3 regions of the Streptomyces sp. NPDC000404 genome follow, and region 3 is predicted to be linked to each of the others. Evidence: riboswitches for the same ligand, from Rfam matches in the RefSeq annotation. Region 3 holds a riboswitch; each other region holds the start of a gene.
What was found. A riboswitch is a leader RNA that binds a small molecule or an ion and turns the genes downstream of it on or off. The one in region 3 is predicted to bind cobalamin.

Region 1 (7,832 bases), on a different contig from region 3:
TCCCCACGTCCCGGCAGAGGGACTCGGCCACCTCGCGGTCGAAGGGCTCGGTACCGGGGGTGAGCACCGACGCGGCGGCCACGGCCACGCCCCACGCACAGGCGGCGACCGGATCGTCCCCTGCGGCCAGCCGTTCGGTCAGCGCCGCCACCATGCTGTCCCCGGCCCCGGCGTCGCTGATCAGCTTCCCCGGCGGTGGCGGGGCCCGCAGCTCGGTGTGGCCGTGCCGGGTCGAGCAGAGCGCGCCCAGGGCACCGATCGTGGTGACGGCGATCTCGGCCGCCCCCGTGGCGAGCAGCTGCGCGTTGACGGCCAGGGCGTCGTCGAAGCCGCGGACGGGCCGGCCGAGGAGATCGGCGGCCTCGGTGCGGTTGCACCGGAACAGGAAGACGCCCTCCGCCAGCGCCTGCCGCAGCGCCGGGCCCGACGTGTCCAGCACCAACCGGGAGCCGGCCGCCCCGACCCGGCGGGCCACGGCCGCGTAGAAGTCGTCGGACAGCCCGCCGGGCAGGCTGCCGCTGGCCACGACGTACCTGCTGGTGCCGATCGCCTGTCCCAGGGTGTCCAGGAGGCGTTGTCCCTCGCGTTCGTCGAGGCGCGGGCCGGGCGGGACGATGTGGTGGCTGCGGCCGGACGCGGTCTCGAACAGCACGAGCGCCTCGCGGGTCTCCTCTGCGATGCCGACGGCGAGGTGGTCGAGGCCCTCCTCGTCCAGCAAACTGTTCAGACGGCTGCCGACCTCGCGGCCGGCGGTGTGGACGGCCATCGCCCGTCCGCCGAGTCGCGCCACCCCGCGGGCCACGTTGATGCCGCCGCCCCCGCCGGCCACGGACCTGACCCGGGCGCGGTTCTTGCCGACGTCGGTGAGGTGGTCGACATCCCAGCACAGGTCGACGGTGGGGTTCACCGTCAGGGTGAGAACCGGCCCGGCCGCGGCCGGGTACGGCGTCGCCGCACTCATCGCGGGGACGCCGCCTCGCCCCGTACGGCCATGGTTCGCTCCCCATGCTCGTGGCCGCACCGCCGCCGGAGCGGCCCGGCCGTCCGGCCCCGGCCGGTTCACCTGCCACGGCCGGACGGCCGAAGAGATCACGTCACCGCCCCCCGATGGAGACAGGTCACCGCCCCCGGCTTCGACGCTAACCCTCCCGGCGGCCCGCTGCACGGCGGCGCCGACGAGGCGGTGCGGCACATGCCGGACGAGACCGGCGTCCCGGCCCGCGCGGGGGCGAGCGGCCGGATGCGACGCCGGCCGCCCGGCGGAAGCTCCTGGGCTCCGGGACCGCCCGCTCCCCGCCGCCACGAGGAGCGGGCGGGACGTGGGTGACCGGCCGTCAGGCGGGCGCCGGACAGCCGCCACCCGCCGCCGGTGCCGTCCCCTCCTCCCCGGGCCGCAGCACCTGCGCCGACTCCAGCAGCGCCTCGATCACCTCGTCCATCTCCAGCCGCCGTTCCACCGAACGCAGCTGCGGCAGCCCGGCACGGGTGCTGACCTGCGGCGGGGCCAGCAGCGAACAGCAGTCCTCGTCCGGCAGCACCGACACCTCGGCGGTCCCGATGGCCCGCGCCTCGTCGATGATCTCCTGCTTCTCCCAGCCGATCAGCGGCCGCAGCACCGGCAGTCGCGCCGCCTCGTCCACCGCGACCATGTTCGCCAGCGTCTGGCTCGCCACCTGCCCCAGACTGTCGCCCGTCACCAGCGCCTCGGCCCCGGTCCGCGCCGCCAGCGCCGAGGCGGTACGCACCATCAGCCGCCGCTGCGCGACCACCTGGAGCCGGCCCGCACCCGCCACCGCCAGCTGCTTCTGCGCCGAGCCGAGCGCCACCACGTGCAGCGCACCCGCCGGCTGACTGCGATTCAGCTCCCGGGCCAGCGCATACGCCTTGTACACGGACGCCGCGTTGGTGTACGGCGCCCCGCTGAAGTGCACGAAATCGCAGGCCAGACCGCGTCGCATGGCCCGGTGCGCGGCCACCGGCGAGTCGTACCCGCCGGACAGCAGCACCAGCGCCCGCCCACTGGAGCCGACCGGCAACCCGCTCAGCCCCCGATGGCGTTCCCACGACAGATAGGTCTCCCGGTGGTCGATCTCCACCGAGAGCGTGACATCGGGCGTCGTCAGATCGACGGGCAGCCCCGCCACCGCCTCCTGGATCCGCGCCCCCAGATGCACCGCCATCTGCGACGACGTCAGCGGAAACTCCTTGTCCCGCCGCCGCACCCGGACCGCGAAACTCCGCACCCGCCGCTGCGCGCCGACCGTCCGCAGCGCCGCCACGGCCGCCGCGGTCACGTCCTCCAGGGTCGACGGCGTCCGCACGGCGGGCTCGACGCAGTGGAACCCGATGACCCGCCGGGCCCGCTCCACCAGCGCCTCCAGCGGCACCTGACCGCCCACCACGGTGATGTTCTGCGCCCCCTTGATCCAGGTGGAGCCGCCGATCCCGCGCAGCGCGATCCGCAGGTTGTCGTGCAGCCGCTCGATGAACCGGCGACGGTTGCGCCCCTTGAGGAAGACCTCGCCGTGCTTGAGCAGCACACAGGAACCGCCGGCCGGAGCGGCGGGGGTGTCCCGGGGAGCGGGGACACGGGAGTTGCCGGTCATGTGTGAACCTTTCAGAAGTCCCAGTCGTCATCGGCGGTGTCCTCCACCTTGCCCCTGACACGGGACGAGCCGGAGAAGAAGTCGTGATTCTCGTCCGCACCCGGCGACCGCGCCGCCAGGCTCTCCGGACCGCCCGCCGTCCCCGCGCCGCCGCACCGGGGCGAGCGGCGTCATCCCCACGCATACGACGCCATCCGAACGAAGGAAGGCATATGCCTGGGACATACGCGGGCGGGTGTGCCCGCCGCGGCAACGGGGCTCCGGGCCGCGCGAACGGAACGGAGCGCCCGGGGCCGGGCGCGGGGTGTCGCGTTGCGGCGAACGCGGCCGGCCGGGGCACTGGGCTGCGGCGGCATGAGGAGCGGCGGTTCGGCGACCGCTCCGCGGCGACGGGTGCAGCAGGTGAACCGCTACAGCACAGCCGGCAAGTTGGTACGCGACCGGATCCCGCAGATCATCCGGGAGGACGGGGCCGAGCCGATCGTCCGGACCGCGGGCCCGGAGGAGTACCGCAGGCGACTGCGGGACAAGCTCGGCGAGGAGGTCGCCGAGTTCCTCGCGGCGGACGAGGCCGGGGCGCTGGAGGAGCTGGCGGACGTCCTGGAGGTCGTCCGCACCCTCGCCGCCGACCTCGGCGCCGGCCCCGCCCAACTGGAGAAGGTCCGCGAGGCCAAGGCGCGCGAACGGGGCGGGTTCGCCGAGCGCGTGGTGTGGGCGGGAAATCGCTGACGGTCTCGCCGGGGGACGTCCCGCAGGCCCGCCGTTACGGTGCCGCCCACGCCCCGGCCCCCCACCTGCCGTGACCCACCGGGGCCGGGACGCCTGTAGGCATCCCGGCCCCGTTGCACACCCGCGGTCAGGAGGCGGGCAGTTCGTCGCGGACGGTGCGGGCCGCCGCCACCAGGTTCTCCAGGGAGGCCCGGGTCTCGGCCCAGCCGCGGGTCTTCAGACCGCAGTCCGGGTTGACCCACAGGCGCTCGGCTGGGATGGCCCGGAGGCCGGTGCGCAGCAGGCGCGTGACCTCCTCGGTGCCCGGGACGCGCGGCGAGTGGATGTCGTACACGCCGGGGCCGGCCTCGCGCGGGTAGCCGTGGGCGGCCAGTTCGCGGGCGACCTGCATATGGGAGCGGGCCGCCTCCAGGCTGATGACGTCGGCGTCCAGATCGTCGATGGCCTGCACGATGTCGCCGAACTCGGCGTAGCACATGTGCGTATGGATCTGGGTGGCCGGGCGGACGCCGCCGGTGGCGAGGCGGAACGCCTCCGTGGCCCAGGCCAGGTACCCGGCGTGGTCGGCGGCGCGCAGCGGCAGGGTCTCACGCAGCGCCGGTTCGTCGACCTGGATCACCTGCGTACCGGCCGCCTCCAGGTCCCCGACCTCGTCCCGCAGCGCCAGCGCGACCTGGCGCGCGGTGTCGCCCAGCGGCTGGTCGTCGCGGACGAACGACCAGGCCAGCATGGTCACCGGACCGGTCAGCATCCCCTTCACGGGCCGCTCGGTGCAGGACTGCGCATACGTCGTCCAGCGCACCGTCATCGGCTCCGGACGGGAGATGTCCCCGGCCAGGATCGGCGGCCGGACGTAGCGGGTGCCGTACGACTGGACCCAGCCGCGCCGGGTGGCGAGGTAGCCGGTCAGCTGCTCGGCGAAGTACTGGACCATGTCGTTGCGCTCGGGCTCGCCGTGCACCAGGACGTCCAGACCGGCCTTCTCCTGGAAGGCCAGCACCTCGCGGATCTCGCCCCGGATCCGCTCCTCGTACCCGTCGGCGTCGATCCGCCCGGCCCGCAGATCCGCCCGCGCGGTGCGCAACTCGGTGGTCTGCGGGAACGAGCCGACGGTCGTCGTCGGCAGCAGCGGCAGCCCCAGCGCGGCGCGCTGGGCCGCGGCCCGCTCGGCGTACGGCCGGGAGCGGCGGGCGTCCGCGTCGGTGACGGCGGCGGCGCGGGCGCGGACCGCCGGGTCGTGGGTGAGCGGGGAGTTCGCCCGGGACGCCAGATCGGCCTTGTTGGCGGCGAGTTCGGCGGCGATCGCGCCGGTGCCGCGGGCCAGGCCCTTGGCGAGGGTGACGACCTCGGTGGCCTTCTGGCGGGCGAAGGCGAGCCAGCGCAGGATCTGCGGGTCGATGTCCCGTTCGGCCGCGGCGTCGAGGGGCACGTGCAGCAGGGAGCAGGAGGCCGCGACGTCGACCCGGTCGGCGAGCCCCAGCAGCGTGCCGAGCGTGGTCAGCGACGCGGTCAGGTCGTTGACCCAGACGTTGCGGCCGTCGACGACCCCGGCCACCAGCCGCTTGCCGGGCAGTCCGCCGGCGGCGGCGAGCGCGCCCAGGTTGGCGGCGGCGGACCCGGTGAAGTCCAGCGCCAGCCCGTCCACCGGCGCCTTCGCCAGCACCGGCAGCGCCTCGCCGAGCCGGTCGAAGTAGGAGGCGACGAGCAGCTTCGGCCGGTCGGTGAGCGCGCCCAGGTCACGGTAGGCGCGGGCCGCGGCGTTCAGCTCGGCGGGCGTACGGTCCGTCACCAGCGCGGGCTCGTCCAGCTGCACCCACCCGGCTCCGGCGGCCCGCAGATCGGCCAGTATCTCGGCGTAGACCGGCAGCAACCGGTCGAGCAGTGTCAGCGGATCGAAGTCCGCGGCCACCCCGGGCGCGGGCTTCGCCAGCAGCAGGTAGGTGACCGGGCCGACCAGCACCGGACGGGCCGTCAGCCCCAGCGCCAGGGCCTCCGTGAGCTCGCCCACCTGCTTGCCGGAGTCGGCGGCGAACACCGTGTCCGGCCCCAACTCGGGCACGAGATAGTGGTAGTTGGTGTCGAACCACTTGGTCATCTCCAGCGGCGCGACGTCCTGCGTACCGCGCGCCATGGCGAAGTACCCGCCGAGGAGGTCGTCGGCGACGGCCGTGCGGTGCCGCTCGGGGATCGCGCCCACCATGACGGTGGTGTCGAGGACGTGGTCGTAGTACGAGAAGTCGCCGGTCGGGACCTCGCCGATGCCGGCGTCGGCCAGCTGCCGCCAGTTGGTGCGGCGCAGACCGGCGGCGGTGGCGTGCAGCGCATCGGCGGTGACGTGGCCCTTCCAGTACCCCTCGATCGCCTTCTTCAGTTCCCGGTGCTGCCCTTGACGGGGGTAGCCGTACACGGTGGCCCGTGCTGCCGCGGCTGCGGACTCGGTGGTCACGGAGATCTCCTTCGCGAGATGAATCCCTGAGATCCCGGCGACGGGACGGAGCGCGAAGGGGTGACGAACCGGACGGAGCGGCCCCGCGCGGCACGGGCGCGGTCCTCCGCCTGATGTGTGTACGCCGACCCGCCCACGAGGTCACCGGGATGTCCGGGCACGCGGGGTGCGCACCCGGGCAGTTGGCAGGTCTTCGGACTCGCGGGCACGTCCTCGGGGAGGACACCTACTGGCCGTCGCTTCCCGGGCCCTGTGGACCCAGTGCGTATGACGGCGGTCGTTCCCGCTCACCGCTGCGGGGCAGTCCCGGATTCCCACCGGGTTCCCTCTTGCGACGCCCCGCCTGGCGGACGGGGCGAACCAGCTGCACTGATCACCCTACGGGCCGACCGGCACCGCGGTGGGGGTGCGCCCGTCATCGGGATGGTGAAGTGGAACACGCCCCTCGCGCGCATGAAACGCACGCGCGGCGGGAAGCGCGGCGTGCGTCTCCCCAAGTCCTTGGCCGCAGGAAGGGATCCTGGCGATCCAGCGACCGGTGCCGGAACACGGCGGCGGAACACGGCGGCGGCCGGCTCGCCGGGCCCCGGCAGGCGGCCCGGTCACTGCCGCCCTCACTGCCGTCCGGTGTCGATGACGCAGAAGATGTTGCCGTCCGGATCGGCGAGCACCAGGAAATCGGCGTCGTCCGGGTAGAGATCCCAGTCGACGCGCCGGGCACCCAGGGACACCAGCCGTTCGACCTCGGCGGCCTGGTCGGCGGCGTCCCCGGCGTACAGGTCCAGATGGATCCGCGGATGCTCCTGGACCGGCGTCCCGCTGCGGCCGAGCGCCACCTGCACCCCGTGCCCGGCGGCCGGTACGAGGACCGCCCAGTCGTCCTCGATCTCCTCGCGCGGGACGTAGCCCAGCGCCGCGCCCCAGAACGCCGCGGCCCGCCGCACGTCCGAGACCCCCAGTACCACGGAACCCACAGTCAGCATGGTCCGAGTCTGCCGCACCGCACGGCGCGCGGGGCGGAAACGGGGCAGCGGGCGGGACGCGGCCGCCGGGCCCGGAACGCACGGTGCGCCCCGTCCGCCCCGCTCCGGAATGCCGCCGGATGGGTGGCGTGGCACCCTGGCTGTGGCGTGGGCCCGGTGACACGGCGGCCGGCAGCGGCCGGGCCGGGGCCGGTACCGCTCCGGTCCCGGAGACCGGGGTGGCCGGCCGTTCCGCAGCACCGGGGCGGCAGCCCGGCCGCGCCCCGAGCACGCAACCGAACGAGGCGGTCACCATGGAGTTCGGCATCTTCACCGTCGGCGATGTGACGGCCGACCCCACCACCGGCCGTACGCCGAGCGAGCACGAGCGGATCAAGGCCACGCTCGCCATCGCGGCGAAGGCCGAGGAGGTCGGTCTGGACGTGTTCGCCACCGGCGAGCACCACAATCCGCCGTTCGTGCCGTCGTCGCCCACCACCCTCCTCGGGTACCTGGCGGCGCGTACCGAACGGATCGAGCTGTCCACCTCCACCACGCTGATCACCACCAACGACCCCGTGAAGATCGCCGAGGACTTCGCCTACCTGCAGCATCTCGCCGACGGCCGCGTCGACCTGATGCTGGGCCGCGGCAACACCGGCCCGGTCTACCCGTGGTTCGGCCAGGACATCCGCCAGGGCATCCCGCTCGCCATCGAGAACTACGCGCTGCTGCACCGGCTCTGGCGGGAGGACGTGGTCGACTGGGAGGGCAAGTTCCGCAGCCCGCTCCAGGGCTTCACGGCCACCCCGCGGCCGCTGGACGGCGTGCCCCCGTTCGTCTGGCACGGCTCGATCCGCTCCCCGGAGATCGCCGAACAGGCCGCGTACTACGGCGACGGCTTCTTCCACAACAACATCTTCTGGCCCATGTCCCACACCCGGCGCATGATCCGCCTCTACCGGCAGCGCTTCACCCATCACGGCCACGGCGCCCCCGACCAGGCCATCGTCGGCCTCGGCGGTCAGGCGTTCATCCGGCCCAACTCCCAGGACGCGGTCCGTGAGTTCCGCCCGTACTTCGACAACG
Region 2 (7,832 bases), on a different contig from region 3:
AGAAGCCGATGTCGTCCTTGATGTCCGGGTTGGCCTTGATCGCGGTGGCCGCCTCGTAGCCCATGGCGATGATGGCGCCGGTCTTGCCCTTGGCGAAGACCTCGGCCTGCTGCGGCGTCGCCTCGTCCTTGTTCTTGGGGGCGTCGCTGAAGGACTGGTAGGTCTTGTAGATGTCCATCGCCTTGGCGACCTTGGGGTCGGCGAGGTTGGAGACCCACTTGCCGCCGCTCTTCTTGACGAGGTCGGCGCCGGTGCCGATGGTCAGGCCGTCGAAGAAGTACCAGTTCTGGCCGGGCAGGTAGAGCGGTTCGGCGTCGGTCTTCTTGCCGATGGTGTCGAACGCCTTGAAGAGTTCGGTGCGCGTCGTGGGGAGGTCCTTGATCCCGGCCTTCGCCCAGATCTTCTTGTTGTACATCACGACGCGGTTGCCGGCGTACCACGGGAGGGCGTACTGCTTCCCGTCGGCCATCGCCGCCTTGTTGAAGGAGTCGCTCCAGTCGGCGCCGATCTGCTTCTTGAGGTCACCGAGTTCGAGCAGGGCGCCGGCCTTGGCGTAGGCGGCGGTCTGGGTGTTGCCGATCTCGACGACGTCGGGCGGGCTGTCCTCGGACAGCGCGGTGGTCAGCTTCTGCTGGATGCCTTCCCACTGCTGGACCTTGAAGTCGACGGTGGCGCCGGTCTTCTTCTCGAATTCCTTGGAGACCTGGGCCGTCCACTGTGACGGGTTGGAACCCGACATCACCCACACGGTCAGCTTCTGGCCCTTGAAGCCGTCCGCGCCGTTCCCGCTGCCGTCGCTGGACCCACAGGCAGCGACACTCATCAGCATTCCCGCGACCGCGGTCGCTGCTATGAGTCCACGCTTCATTGCGCTCTCCCCTAGAGGCCGGGTGTGGTCTTTAATGGTTTAGACCAGTGCCCGCAGCTTGGCCTAGACCTTTTGGGGTGTCAAGGGTGTATAAGAGTCGCTGTCGGCTCCGTTACCGGACCGACATCTGCCGGGTGCGGGCCCGCGGAAGGGCCCGGCGACCACGCCCGTGCCACGATGTGAGGCGCAAGGTACGGAGGAGCCGGTGACGGCAGCACGACAGAGGGCGGAAGGGCGGGTCATGCAGACCGACGGGGGCAGCGCGGAGAACGGCACCACGGCCACACGCAGCGCCCGCGTACCCAAGTATTACCGTCTCAAAAGGCACTTGCTGGAGATCACCGAAACCCTGCCGCCGGGCACGCCGGTGCCGCCGGAGCGGGCGCTGGCCGCGGAGTTCGACACCTCCCGCACCACGGTCCGCCAGGCCCTCCAGGAGCTGGTGGTCGAGGGCCGGCTGGAGCGCATCCAGGGCAAGGGCACCTTCGTCGCCAAGCCGAAGGTCTCCCAGGCGCTGCAACTGACCTCCTACACCGAGGACATGCGCGCCCAGGGGCTGGAGCCCACCTCGCAGCTGCTGGACATCGGCTACGTCACCGCCGACGACCGGCTGGCCGAACTGCTGGACATCGCCGCCGGCGGCCGGGTGCTGCGCATCGAGCGGCTGCGGCTGGCCAGCGGCGAGCCGATGGCCATCGAGATCACCCATCTGTCCGCCAAGCGCTTCCCGGCGCTGCGCCGCAACCTCGTCAAGTACACCTCGCTCTACACCGCGTTGGCCGAGGTCTACGACGTGCGGCCGGCCGAGGCGGAGGAGACCATCGAGACCTCGCTGGCCACCCCGCGCGAGGCGGGGCTGCTGGGCGCGGACGTCGGGCTGCCGATGCTGATGCTCTCCCGCCATTCGCGTGACGCCGAGGGCCGTCCGGTCGAGTGGGTCCGCTCGGTCTACCGCGGCGACCGCTACAAGTTCGTGGCCCGGCTGAGCCGTCCGGTGGAGTGACACGCCCGGCGCGTCGCACGGGCGCGCGGCGGCCTCCCACGCGCCCTCAAGGGCCGCTCCGATGGCCGCCGTTGCCGTACCGATATGCGGACACCTAGTGACGGCTGACGCGAACCTGCCATAGATTTCCAGCCCATCGCAGGAGATCGTCAGGGACGGAGCGGCCATGCCGGAGCACGACGGAACACCCCCTTCCAGACAGGTCGTCACACCGACGCGCGTGGTGGCCGGACTCTGCCTGATCGCCCCCTTCGTGGCGATGCTCTGGGTGGGCTCGTACGCGAAGATCGAGCCGACGCTCATCGGCATCCCGTTCTTCTACTGGTACCAGATGCTGTGGGTGCTGATCTCCACGGCGCTGACGATGGTCGCGTACAAGCTGGTCCAGCGGGAGAACCGCGCACGTAAGGGCGGTGCGGCCAAGTGACGCTCCCCTCCTCCGCGCTCGCCGCGGCCGGCGCCGAGGGCGTCAACGGCGTCGCCCTCACCGTCTTCGTCCTCTTCTTCATCGCCGTCACCGTCATGGGCTTCCTCGCGGCCCGCTGGCGCAAGGCCGAGCAGTCCGCCAACCTCGACGAATGGGGGCTGGGCGGCCGCAGCTTCGGCACCTGGGTGACGTGGTTCCTGCTCGGCGGCGACCTCTACACCGCGTACACCTTCGTGGCCGTCCCCGCCGCGATCTACGCGGCGGGCGCCTCCGGCTTCTTCGCGGTGCCGTACACGATCCTCGTGTACCCGCTGATCTTCACCTTCCTGCCCCGCCTCTGGTCCGTCTCACACAAGCACGGCTACGTCACCACCTCCGACTTCGTGCGCGGACGCTTCGGTTCGAAGGGCCTGTCGCTGGCCGTCGCGCTGACCGGCATCCTGGCGACGATGCCGTACATCGCCCTCCAACTCGTCGGAATCCAGGCGGTCCTGGACGTGATGGGCGTCGGTGGCGGCGAGGACACCAACTGGTTCGTCAAGGACCTGCCGCTGCTGATCGCCTTCGCGGTGCTCGCCGCGTACACCTACTCCTCCGGCCTGCGCGCCCCGGCGCTGATCGCGTTCGTCAAGGACGGGCTGATCTACCTGGTCATCGCCGTCGCGATCGTCTACATCCCGATCAAGCTCGGCGGGTTCGACGCGATCTTCCACGCGGCGGGCAAGGCGTTCGCCGAACCGGGCCCGACCGGCAAACCCCGCGGTGAGCTGGCCAGCGGCCCCAACAGTCAGTGGGCGTACGCCACGTTGGCGCTCGGCTCGGCGCTCGCGCTGTTCATGTATCCGCACTCGATCACCGCGACGCTCTCCTCCCGCAGCCGCAACGTGATCCGCCGCAACACCACGATCCTGCCGCTGTACTCGCTGATGCTGGGCTTCCTCGCGCTGCTCGGCTTCATGGCGATCAAGGCGGGCACCGAGACCCACGGCAACGCCCAACTCGCCATCCCGCAGCTCTTCGAGGACATGTTCCCGAGCTGGTTCACCGGCGTGGCGTTCGCCGCGATCGGCATCGGCGCGCTGGTGCCCGCCGCGATCATGTCCATCGCCGCGGCCAACCTCTTCACCCGCAACGTCTACAAGGACTTCGTCAAACCCGGCGCCACGCCCGAGCAGGAGCACAAGGTCGCGAAGCTGGTGTCGCTGCTGGTGAAGGTCGGTGCGCTGGTCTTCGTCCTGAGCATGGACAAGACCGTGGCGATCAACTTCCAGCTGCTGGGCGGCATCTGGATCCTGCAGACCATGCCGTCGCTGGTCGGCGGCCTGTTCACCCGCTGGTTCCACCGCTGGGCGCTGCTGGCCGGCTGGGCGGTCGGCATGGTCTACGGCACGCTCGCCGCCTACGGCGTGGCGAGCCCGACGCAGGCCCACTTCGGCGGCTCCAGCGCGGAGATCCCCGGCATCGGCCAGATCGGCTACATCGGCCTGACCGCGTTCGTCCTCAACGTCGTGGTGACGGTCGTCCTCACCGTCGTCCTGCGCGCCCTCAAGGCCCCCGAGGGCACCGACGAGACCAGCCCCGGCGACTACACCGCGGACGTCGGCGACGCAGGCGTCACCCCGGACCTCCCGCCCGCCACGGCGGACGTCCCGGCGGGCCGCTGAGCCCCGGACACGCCGCTTCCGCCGCAGGCCGCCGCATCCCTTTGGGGGTGCGGCGGCCTGTTGCTTCGAGCCGGGGTCAGCTCACCCAGTCCTTGAGCGGCTCGGTCTCCAGCGTGATGTTCACCGGGTCCGGCAGCTGGAGCGGCTTGCCGAACGGGACGGTGTGGGCGTCCTCGTAACGGGAGCCGTCCGGCTCGCTGAAGAGGGTCACCTCGCAGGTCTCCCGGTCGATCAGCAGGCAGAGCGGGATCCCGGACTCCGCGTAGGCGCGCGGCTTCTCCACCCGGTCGCGGCGGTCGGTGTCCCCGTCGTGGGAGGTGACCTCGACGACCATCAGCACGGGGTCGGGATCGGCCCACTCGCCCTGCCCGACGAACGCGTCACTGGCCGCGAGGGAACCGTCCGGGCGCGCTCGCCCACTGCGGTACGTCTCGACTTTGAGGCCCTGGTCGGGGTTGAGCCACAGCTCGGGCCGGTGCTGCATGCAGATGCGCGTCAGCCACTGGATGATCCGCCCGTGGTCCCCGTCCGGCACGGCCTTGCTCCTGATCTTCCCGTTGATGAGTTCCAACCGCGCGCCTTCTTCCGCCCGGTCGATTATCCGGGCGGCTTCCTCGAAGTAATCGGTGAGCGTGCCGTGCGGCCGGTCGATGAGCGCGGTCACGGGAGCCTCCTCGTGCGTCGCCAAGCCCTGCAGGGACTGCGGTACCGACGATATCCGAGACCGCTGACAGTCACCGCCCGCCGCCACACCGCACTAGATATGGGGGTGCGCTCAAGACCCCACCACCACATGTATGCTCGTCCTCGCTGTCGCCGCAGGGGAATCCGGTGTGAGTCCGGAACTGTCCCGCAACGGTGTACGAGAGCGCAGATATCCCATGATGTCGACCGGCCCGGCCGGTGTGCGCCCCGTGAGTCCGAAGACCTGCCGATGGTACGTCCGCGCCGCCTTGGCCGGACGTCGAGATGTCCGGGCCCCGAGGGATGGGCCGGTGGACGCCGCGCGGGTCGCCGCGCGCCCGCGCACCCCGAGTGCCGCCGGGCGCCGCCGCCTGCCGCGGCCGTCCGTCGCGCCTCCCTCCGGCCCCCGCCGAGTGAGGGAGAGCACCACGTGACCACCGCGCCACCGCAGTCCGCGACCGACGCCGAGGCCGCAGCGCTTGAGACGGCCACGTTCCCCGCCGGCGTCCCCGGCCAGGATCCGCCCGGCACCGCCCTGCTGCGCACCCTGACCGAGCTGACCGCCGACCTGACCGCCACCGACCCGGGCAAGGTCGCCGCCGCCGCGCTCCGCGGCCGCCACCCCGGCTCCGACGAGGCCGGGCTGCGGGAGCTGGCGATCGACGCCGCCGCCGGGCTGATCGGCGACGAGCCGCAGTACTCCAAGCTCGCCGCGCGCCTGCTGACCCTCGCCATCGCCGAGGAGGCCGCGGCCGAGGGCGCCGTCTCGTTCTCCGCGTCGGTCGCAACAGGCCACCGCGAGGGCCTGATCGCCGACTCCACCGCCGCGTTCGTCGCCACCCACGCCGCCGAGCTGGACGCCCTCGTCACCCGGGCGCTGGCCGACGGCGCCGACGACCGCTTCGGCTACTTCGGGCTGCGCACCGTCCACTCCCGCTACCTGCTGCGCCACCCCACCACCCGGCAGGTCATCGAGACCCCGCAGCACTTCCTGCTCCGGGTCGCCTGCGGGCTGGCCGAGGACGACTCGGCGCGGGCGCTGGCCGACGTCGCCGAGCTGTACCGCCTGACCAGCTCGCTGTCGTACCTGCCCTCCTCCCCCACCCTCTTCAACTCCGGCACCCGCCATCCGCAGATGTCGTCCTGCTATCTGCTGGACTCGCCGCTGGACGAGCTGGACTCGATCTACGACCGCTACCACCAGGTCGCCCGGCTCTCCAAGCACGCCGGCGGCATCGGCCTCTCGTACTCCCGTATCCGGGCCCGCGGTTCGCTGATCCGCGGCACCAACGGGCACTCCAACGGCATCGTGCCGTTCCTGCGGACGCTCGACGCCTCCGTCGCGGCGGTCAACCAGGGCGGCCGGCGCAAGGGCGCCGCCTGCGTCTACCTGGAGACCTGGCACGCGGACATCGAGGAGTTCCTGGAGCTGCGCGACAACACCGGCGAGGAGGCGCGGCGCACCCACAACCTCAACATCGCGCACTGGATCCCCGACGAGTTCATGCGCCGCGTCGAGGCCGACGCCGACTGGTCGCTGTTCTCCCCCTCGGACGCGCCGGAGCTGGTCGACCTGTGGGGCGAGGAGTTCGACGCCGCGTACCGCAGGGCGGAGGCCGAGGGCCGCGCCACCAAGCAGGTCCCGGCGCGGGTGCTGTACTCCCGGATGATGCGGACGCTGGCGCAGACCGGCAACGGCTGGATGACCTTCAAGGACCACGCCAACCGCACCGCCAACCAGACCGCCGAGCCCGGCAGGGTCGTCCACTCCTCCAACCTCTGCACCGAGATCCTGGAGGTCACCGACGACGGCGAGACCGCGGTCTGCAACCTCGGCTCCGTCAACCTCGCCGCCCACCTCGGCGATGTGGCGGCCGGCTGGGAGCACGCGATGGACTGGGAGCGCCTCGACGCCACCGTCCGCACCGCCGTGACCTTCCTCGACCGCGTGGTGGACATCAACTTCTACCCGACCGAGCAGGCGGCGGCCTCCAACTCCCGCTGGCGTCCGGTGGGTCTGGGCCTGATGGGCCTCCAGGACGTCTTCTTCCGGCTGCGGCTGCCGTTCGACTCGCCCGAGGCGCGCGCGCTGTCCACCCGGATCTCCGAGCGGATCATGCTCGCCGCGTACGAGGCGTCCGCGGACCTCGCCGAGCGGCACGGCCCGCACCAGGCGTGGCCGGCGACCCGTACCGCCCGCGGCGTGCTCCACCCCGACCACTACCCGGACGCCGAACCGCTCTGGGCGGACCGCTGGGCCGCGCTGCGCGCCCGCGTCGCCGCGACCGGTATGCGCAACTCGCTGCTGCTGGCGATCGCCCCGACCGCGACGATCGCCTCCATCGCGGGCGTCTACGAATGCATCGAGCCGCAGGTCTCCAACCTCTTCAAGCGCGAGACCCTGTCGGGCGAGTTCCTCCAGGTCAACGCGTACCTGATCGAGGAGCTGAAGGCGCTGGGGCTGTGGGACGCCCGCACCCGGGACGCGCTGCGCGACGCCAACGGCTCGGTCCAGGACGTCGCGTGGATCCCCGAGGAGACCCGTGCGCTGTACCGCACCGCCTGGGAGATCCCGCAGCGCGCCCTGATCGACATGGCCGCGGCCCGTACGCCGTACCTCGACCAGAGCCAGTCGCTGAACCTCTTCATGGCGTCGCCGACCATCGGCAAGCTCAGCTCGATGTACGCCTACGCCTGGAAGCGCGACATCAAGACCACGTACTACCTGCGCTCGCGTCCGGCGACCCGGATCGCGCAGTCCGCCCGCGCGGCCGTCCCCGCGCAGCTGCCGCAGGCCGACCCCGAGGCGGTCGCCTGCTCCCTGGAAAACCCCGAGTCCTGCGAGGCCTGCCAGTAATGACCGCCGTCCCCGAAACCCACGCCGCCGCCGCGCACACCGCCACCACCGGCACGAAGAACCTCCTCGACCCGGGCTTCGAGCTGACCCTGCGGCCCATGCGGTACCCGGACTTCTACGACCGCTACCGCGACGCGATCAAGAACACCTGGACCGTCGAGGAGGTCGACCTCCACTCCGACGTCGCCGACCTCGCCAAGCTCTCCCCGGGCGAGCAGCACCTGATCGGCCGTCTGGTGGCGTTCTTCGCCACCGGTGACTCGATCGTCGCCAACAACCTGGTGCTGACGCTGTACAAGCACATCAACTCCCCCGAGGCGCGGCTCTAC
Region 3 (7,832 bases):
GCCGACGCCGGTGTGGACGAAGACCAGCGGCCGGTTGCGGCGCTGGCGGGTGGTGAGCCCGTCGTTCGGTACGACGGACGGCTGTCCCTGCGGCATTACGCCACCTTCCTGGAGTCCTGGATGTGAGGTGCGGCGGCTGTGCCCCGCCCGCCGCGGAGGTTTCGTACGAGCCCCGAGACGCTGTCCGCGCGCAGCTCGTCGAGGGTGACGGCGGTGCCGCCCAGCTCCCGGGCGAGCGCTCCGGCAAGACCCAGCCGCACCGGACCGCTCTCGCAGTCGACGACGACCGAGGCGACACCTTCGGCGCCCAGCAGCCGCCCGGCGCGCGCCGCCCGCTCCAGCGGCGACGGCGCCCCGGAGCCGGTCGCCCGGCCGTCCGTGACGACCACCAGCAGCGGCCGCCGCGACGCGTCCCGCAGCCGCTCCACCCGCAGCACCTCATGGGCCTTGAGCAGCCCCTCGGCGAGCGGGGTGCGGCCACCGGTCGGCAGCGACGCCAGCCGCGTCGCCCCCGCCTCCACCGACGACGTCGGCGGCAGTGCCAGCTCCGCCTCCCGCCCCCGGAACGTGATCATGCCGATCTTGTCGCGCCGCTGGTACGCGTCGAGCAGCAGCGACAGCACCGCGCCCTTGACCGCGCTCATCCGCTTGCGCGCCGCCATCGACCCGGAGGCGTCCACCACGAACAGCACGAGGTTGCCCTCCCGCCCCTCGCGGACCGCCTCGCGCAGATCGTCGCGGCGCACCACCAGACCCGGGCCGCGCCGGCCGCGCGCCCGCTGGTGCGGCGCGGCCGCCTGGAGCGTCGCCACCAGATGCAGCTTGCCGAGCGCACCGCGCGGCCGCCGCGCCCCGGTCGTCCGGCCGTGCGCGGTCCGCGCCCGCGAGCGGCGGCCGTCCGCGCCCTCGCCCAGACCCGGCACGTCCAGCCGCCGGGTGGCGAACGGCTCGCCCGCAGCGACCGCCGCCTGCTGCGCCGCCGGGGCCCCGGCCGGACGCTCCGCGGGCTCGCCGCCCGGCTCCCCGCCGTCGCCGTCCCGGCCCGGTGCGGGCTCGCTCTCCTGCTCGCGCGGCCCGGGCACGGTCTCCTCCTTCGGCGGCGGCGCACCGCCCCCCTCGGGCCCGCCGCCGTCCGGGCCACCGCCGTCCGGTCCGCCCTCGGGGCCGCCCTCCGGACCCTCGGGACCGCCCTCCGGCCCGCCGTCCTGCGGACCGTCCGGCTCCGGGTCGTCCTCGGGGGCCGACTCCTCCAGGATCCGGTCGAGCTTCTCCTCGTCCAGGCCCGGCGCGTCGAACGGCGCCCGGCGCCTGCGGTGCGGCAGCGCCAGCAGCGCCGCCTGCCGCACGTCCTCGGTGGCCACATCCGTCCGTCCGGCCCAGGCGGCAAGCGCCGTCGCCGTCCGCGCCATGACCAGGTCCGCGCGCATCCCGTCGACCTCGAACCCCGCGCAGACCGAGGCGATCTGCCGCAGCGCCCCGTCGCCGAGCCGCACCGACCCCAGCAGCGCCCGGGCGGCGGCGATCCGCTCCCGCAGCGCCGTCTCCTCCGCCGCCCAGCGCGCCGCGAACGCCGCCGGGTCGTCGTCGAACGCCAGCCGCCGCCGGACCACCTCCACCCGCCGGTCCGGATCCCGGTCCGCGGCGACCTCCACGGTCAGCCCGAACCGGTCGAGCAGCTGCGGCCGCAGCTCGCCCTCCTCCGGGTTCATCGTCCCGACCAGCAGGAACCGCGCCGCATGCCGGACCGACACGCCCTCGCGCTCCACGTACGACGCGCCCATCGCGGCGGCGTCCAGCAGCAGATCGATCAGATGGTCGTGGAGGAGGTTGACCTCGTCGACGTAGAGCAGTCCGCGGTGCGCCCGGGCGAGCAGCCCCGGCTCGAAGGACTTCACGCCCTCGGCCAGCGCCCGCTCGATGTCCAACGCGCCGACCAGCCGGTCCTCGGAGGCGCCCACCGGCAGCTCCACCATGCGGGCGGGCCGGTGCGCCCCCTCGGCCGCACCGTGCGGCCCGTCCGGGCAGCCGGGGTCCGGCGCGGCCGGATCGCAGCTGAACCGGCAGCCGCCGACGACCGCCACCTCGGGCAGCAGATCGGCCAGCGCCCGCACGGCCGTGCTCTTGGCGGTGCCCTTCTCGCCGCGGACGAGGACGCCGCCCACCGCCGGGCTGACGGCGTTCAGCAGCAGCGCCAGCCGCAGGTCGTCCATTCCGACGACGGCGGTGAACGGATAGCGGGCGCTCATGTCGCGATCACTCCTTCGTAACGACCCAGGTCTTGGTTGCGGCCGGCACCGGCCGGCCGGTGGGCGCCGCCGGGCACCCGTGCCGCGCGGCCGCGCGTCCTCACGGCGCCCCCGGCGGGACGAACGGCAGCCCCGGCGGGACGCCCTCCTCGATCAGCCGCAGCAGCGCACCGGTGTCGGCGTGCTCCTCGATCAGATCGCCGAGCCGGTCCAGCTGCTCCTCGCGCAGCGCGCCGAAGCTGGTGTCCGGCGCCGGGACGAACGCCCGCCCCGCATCGGCCGCCACCCGCGCAAGGAACGCCCGCCGGAACGCGTCGCTCTCCAACGAGCCGTGCCAGTGCGTGCCCCACACCGCGCCCGACCGGCAGCCGTCCAGCGGCTGCCCCTCGTCGTCGGTGAAGAACGGCTCGCCGCCGCCCACCTCGGCCACGCCGTGGTGGATCTCGTACCCCTCGGCGGCCGCGCCCAGCGCCGTGCCGACCGGCCTGGCCAGCGTCTTGTCCGCCGCGAACCGCACCCGCAGCGGCAGCAGCCCCAGGCCCGGCACGGTGCCCGCCCGGGACTCCACCTCGTCGTCGATCACCTCGCCGAGCATCTGGTAACCACCACAGATGCCCAGCACCGGACGGCCCTCGGCGGCGCGCCGGGCGATCGCGTCGGCCAGCCCCCGCTCGCGCAGCCAGGCCAGCGCCCGCACCGTGCCGCGGGTGCCCGGCAGCACCACCAGATCCGCGTCGGCCAGCTCCTCGGCGCGGTCCACGAACCGCACCACCACGCCGGGTTCGGCGGCGAGCGCGTCCACGTCCGTGAAGTTCGACATCAGCGGCACCGCCGCGACCGCCACCCGCAGCACATCGGCGCCGTACGGCTGTGCCACCACGCTCTCGCGGACCGCGCCGCGCAGCGACACCCGCAGCCCGTCCTCCTCGTCGATGCCCAGCCCGTGCGCGAACGGCAGCACGCCCAGCGACGGACGCCCCGTCAGATCCCGCAGCATGTCCAGGCCCGGCTCCAGCAGCGCCACATCGCCGCGGAACTTGTTGACGAGATACCCGGCGACCAGCGCCTGGTCCTCCTTCGACAGCAGCGCCGTCGTCCCGAAGAACGAGGCGAACACGCCGCCGCGGTCGATGTCGCCGACCACCACCACCGGCAGCCGGCCGGCCCGCGCGATGCCCATGTTGACGATGTCGGTGCGGCGCAGATTGATCTCCGCCGGGGAGCCCGCGCCCTCGCAGATCACCACGTCGTGGGTGCGCCGCAGCTCCGCCAGACACTCGGTGACGGTGCCCAGCAGCTCCTCGCGGCCACCGGGCCGCGCCCCGCTCCCGGGACGCCCGAAGTACCCCTGCGCGCTCATCTCGCCGACCGGCCTGCCCAGCAGCACCACCTGGCTGCTGCGATCCCCGCCGGGCTTGAGCAGCACCGGGTTCATCAGCGCCGACGGCTCCACCCGGGCGGCCGCCGCCTGCATCGCCTGCGCCCGGCCGATCTCCGCGCCGTCCCGCGTCACGAACGAGTTCAGCGACATGTTCTGCGCTTTGAACGGCGCGACGTCCACGCCCTGCCGCACCAGCCAGCGGCAGATCCCCGCGGTCACCACGCTCTTGCCCGCGTCGGAGGTGGTCCCCGCGATCAGCAGCCCGCCGCCCGTCACCGCATCCTGCCCTTCCGCCGGGCGAGCGCCGGACGCACCGCGCCCGCCAGCAGCCGCCCGGCCACCGTCGTCGTCAACGCCAACGCGCTCACCCGGCGCGAGAGCCGCACCGCCCGCGCGATGTCCTCGGTCGCGACGGGACGGCCCTCGCCGTTCAGCCGCGGCCGGTGCTCGATGCGTCCGCCGTACGCCAGCGTCCCGCCGAGCCGTACGCCGAGCGCGCCCGCGAACGAGGCTTCCACCGGGCCCGCGTTGGGGCTCGGGTGCGCGCCGCCGTCGCGCCGCCAGGCCCGCGCGGCGCCGCGCCGGTCCGGGGCGGCGAGCACGGTGAGCGCGGCGGTCAGCCGGGAGCCGGGCCACCCGGCCACGTCGTCCAGCCGCGCCGACGCCCAGCCGAACCGGCGGTGGCGCGGCGACTTGTGACCCACCATCGCGTCCAGGGTGTTCACCGCCCGGAACGCCACCAGGCCCGGGACGCCGCCGACGGCGCCCCACACCAGCGCGCCCACCACGGCGTCCGAGGTGTTCTCCGCGACCGACTCGACGACCGCCCGCGCCATCTGCGGCCCGTCCAGCGCCTGCGGATCCCGGCCGCACAGATGCGGCAGCCGGCGGCGGGCCCGGTCGAGATCCCCGGCTGCCAGCGCCTCGCCGACGGCCCGCGCCTCGCGGCCCAGCGAGGTGCCGCCCAGCACCGACCAGACGGTCGCGGCGGTCAGCACGGTGGCGGCGGCGGTCCGCGCGGGGGAGGGGACGGGCGCGGCGCCGCGCACCGCGCGCGTCAGCAGCGCGGCGCCGGCGGTCACGCCGCCGGCGCAGAGCAGGGTGTGGACGGCGCCGCGGCCGCGGTGGTCGCGCCAGAGCCGGGCCTCGACGGCCGCCGCACCGCGCCCGAAGGCGGCCACCGGATGGCCGCGCCGCGGGTCGGCGGCGAGCAGATCGCCGAGAAAGCCCAGAGCCGCACCGCACGCGTAGGTGGCGTGTTCGGCACGCATCGGATCAGACCGCCGTCACGCCTCGGCGGAACGGGGAGGGCGCACGGAAGGATCTGAACGGGCGGCCGGGCATGGCGATATGTCCTCACTCAGGGTCCGCGCCCTGGTTCGACGTGACGGCGACAGGAGTCTCCTGGCTCCCGGATCGGCGCTTCCCCCGGCCTTCCGGCCCTGGCGCGCCCGTCGGGCGTGCACGAGGCGGACCGTGACCTTCGTCGGAGGAACGCTCCCCGGTGACAGTGGCGGGACCGCGCCGGATTCACACCGGACTTCCTCTGCTGTCGCCGATTGGCGTGGGAAGTCCACCACGCCCCGCCAACCCCGTCAACTCGCCCGTGACCTGCACCGCCGTGGTATCGCGTGGCGTGTGGCAGAGGCCACAGGGCGGCAACGCAACGGCGCCCGGCCACCGCGGAGCTGCGGTGACCGGGCGCCGGATGCGCTGCGGTACGGGTCAGGCGGCGACGATCAGATAGATGCCGTACGCCACCGCGGCCGCGCAGACCGCGTACGCGGCGAGGCCGCCGATCCGCGCGCCGGTGCTCGGGGCGCCCGCCGTGGCGGCCGCGCCCTCGGTCCGGGTGCGGGCCGTGCCGACGATGCCGACCGTGAACAGGCCCACGATCCCGACCGTCACCACCAGGGTGACGCCGAAGACCTGGCCGAGAGCTGCCCAGTCGATGCTCATGCTGCGGTTCCTCAGGTTCGGGCGGTCAGCCGGCGGCTGTCGCGGTCGTGGCGCGTGCGGCGCTCGCGGCGGGGGCGGCCTCCTCGTCCTCGGCGGGGTTCAGCGAACCGGCCGGGGGAGGGGTGACCGTCTGGAGGGCCGCGGTGACCACACCGGGCGGCTCCGTGGCCTCGATCTCGTTGACGTTGTGGTGGTCGATGGGCTTGCGGCGGGAGGCGGCCCAGATGGCGCCGCAGATGCCGAGCGCGAGGATCGCGACGGCGGTGACGCCCCAGTCGCCCTGGTCGGCCAGGAGCGCGGCACCGGCGGAGACCAGGCCCGCGGCCGGCAGCGTCAGGCACCAGGCGACGACCATCCGCACCGCCGTCGACCAGCGCACCACGCCGCCCTTGCGGCCCAGACCCGAACCCATCACGGAGCCCGAGCAGACCTGGGTGGTGGAGAGCGCGAAGCCGAGGTGGGAGGAGGCCAGGATGGTGGCCGCGGCGCCGGTCTGGGCGGCGAAGCCCTGCGGCGGCTGGATGTCGGTGATGCCCTTGCCCATCGTGCGGATGATCCGCCAGCCGCCCAGGTACGTGCCGAGGGCGATGGCCATACCGGCCGAGGCGATGACCCACAGCGGCGGGTCGGCGTGCGGGGCGACCACACCGCCGGTGATCAGCGCGAGGGTGATCACACCCATCGTCTTCTGGGCGTCGTTGGTGCCGTGCGCCAGCGAGACCAGCGCCGCCGAGGCGATCTGCCCGGCGCGGTACCCCTTGGCCGTCTCCTGCTCGTCGCGGCCCCGGGCCAGCCGGTACGTCAGCCGGGTCGCGGCCATCGACGCGATACCGGCGACCACCGGGGCGGCCACGGCCGGGATGAGGACCTTCATCACGACGGCGTCGCCGTGCACGCCGTTGGTGCCCACGGACACCAGCGTCGCGCCGATCAGACCGCCGAACAGGGCGTGGGAGGAGCTGGAGGGGAGGCCGGCGAGCCAGGTGAGAAGGTTCCAGACGATCGCGCCGACCAGACCGGCGAAGATCACTTCAGGTCTGATGCCGGCGCTTTCGTCGATGATCCCGCCGGAGATGGTCTTGGCGACCTCCACGGACAGGAACGCGCCGACGAGGTTGAGGACCGCCGACATCGCCACCGCGATTTTGGGCCGCAGCGCGCCGGTGGAGATGGTGGTGGCCATGGCGTTGGCCGTGTCGTGGAAGCCGTTCGTAAAGTCGAACACCAAGGCCGTGACGATCACGATCCCGATGAGAAGCGTGATGTGTTCCATTCACCCAGGCAATCAGTTCGATGGTCAGTGACGCCGGAAACGTACGAAGGGTGGGTGAACGGGAGGTGAACGCGGCCGGGCCCGGCAATGACGTGGCCGCAGTGTTCGAGAGGAGGTATCTCACACGTCACTTGCGCCCCATCTGTATGTGGCTCGAATGTGCCGCCGCGCGGCCCGAATCCGGCTTGTTCCCCGCCGCGTGCACGGCATCCGAACCACCCCGTCGCGGTGCGTCACCCCGCTGGTGAACGGCGCGTCCGCCGCCTCGCGCCCGCCCGGACCTGGCGCGATCCCACGGCCGCCGCCCGGTCCGCAACACCTGGCCGGATCCCCCGCACCCGCGCACGCCCCCGAGGTGCCCCGCTGTTCGAGCGCGGCGCACGCCGCACCGCGCCCCGCGCTTCCACACGCCCGCCCCGTACCGCACCGGACCACCGCGCACACGGGCCTCCGCGACGGCCGTGCCGGCCCCCGCGGCGACGAGTCCGCGCACGCACCGGCCGCCCGGCCCGTCCGCACCGCCAGGCCCGTACCGTGACGGCACCTCGACCGTTCGCCCGCCCACGCCCCGGAGGAACCCGTGACCCGAACCGGCGCTCCCGCCCCGCACCCGGACCGGCCCGGCGCCGACGCGCTCGCGGCCGCCTGGGAGGAGGTCGTCGCCACCGCCCGCCGCACCGTCGCCGACGGCCTCGTCGTCGGCACCTCCGGCAACGTCTCGGCCCGCGTCGGCGACACCGTCCTCGTCACCCCCAGCGGCGTCCCCTACGACCGCCTCGGCCCCGGCGACCTCACCGCCGTCGGCCTCGACGGCCGGCAGTGCGCGGGCACCCTCCCGCCCACCAGCGAACTCCCCATGCACCTCGCCGTCTACCGCGCCACCGACGCCACCGCGCTCGTCCACACCCACGCCCCGCACGCCACCGCCGTCTCCGTCCTCGTCGACGAACTCCCGCCCGTCCACTACATGACC

Region 1: another riboswitch for cobalamin. It lies ahead of metE (5-methyltetrahydropteroyltriglutamate--homocysteine S-methyltransferase); the one in region 3 lies ahead of ABT345_RS00260 (cobalamin biosynthesis protein).
Region 2: another riboswitch for cobalamin. It lies ahead of ABT345_RS10960 (ribonucleoside-diphosphate reductase subunit alpha); the one in region 3 lies ahead of ABT345_RS00260 (cobalamin biosynthesis protein).

What each region holds. Positions count from the first base shown of each region.
Region 1 is NZ_JBEPDN010000015.1:82,443-90,274, forward strand. Features, by position in the region: gene ABT345_RS27000 (1-phosphofructokinase family hexose kinase) at 1-961, opposite strand, end outside; gene thiI (tRNA uracil 4-sulfurtransferase ThiI) at 1,335-2,606, opposite strand; gene ABT345_RS27015 (nucleoside triphosphate pyrophosphohydrolase) at 3,009-3,335, shown strand; gene metE (5-methyltetrahydropteroyltriglutamate--homocysteine S-methyltransferase) at 3,463-5,781, opposite strand; cobalamin riboswitch at 5,949-6,161, opposite strand; gene ABT345_RS27025 (VOC family protein) at 6,396-6,764, opposite strand; gene ABT345_RS27030 (LLM class flavin-dependent oxidoreductase) at 7,058-7,832, shown strand, end outside.
Region 2 is NZ_JBEPDN010000005.1:172,563-180,394, reverse strand. Features, by position in the region: gene ABT345_RS10985 (extracellular solute-binding protein) at 1-868, opposite strand, end outside; gene ABT345_RS10980 (GntR family transcriptional regulator) at 1,110-1,871, shown strand; gene ABT345_RS10975 (DUF3311 domain-containing protein) at 2,038-2,298, shown strand; gene mctP (monocarboxylate uptake permease MctP) at 2,295-3,962, shown strand; gene ABT345_RS10965 (Uma2 family endonuclease) at 4,039-4,626, opposite strand; cobalamin riboswitch at 4,756-4,912, shown strand; gene ABT345_RS10960 (ribonucleoside-diphosphate reductase subunit alpha) at 5,077-7,503, shown strand; gene ABT345_RS10955 (ribonucleotide-diphosphate reductase subunit beta) at 7,503-7,832, shown strand, end outside.
Region 3 is NZ_JBEPDN010000001.1:45,839-53,670, reverse strand. Features, by position in the region: gene cobO (cob(I)yrinic acid a,c-diamide adenosyltransferase) at 1-96, opposite strand, end outside; gene ABT345_RS00270 (putative cobaltochelatase) at 96-2,246, opposite strand; gene ABT345_RS00265 (cobyric acid synthase) at 2,347-3,903, opposite strand; gene ABT345_RS00260 (cobalamin biosynthesis protein) at 3,900-4,898, opposite strand; cobalamin riboswitch at 5,026-5,173, opposite strand; gene ABT345_RS00255 (hypothetical protein) at 5,353-5,586, opposite strand; gene ABT345_RS00250 (inorganic phosphate transporter) at 5,612-6,859, opposite strand; gene ABT345_RS00245 (class II aldolase/adducin family protein) at 7,440-7,832, shown strand, end outside.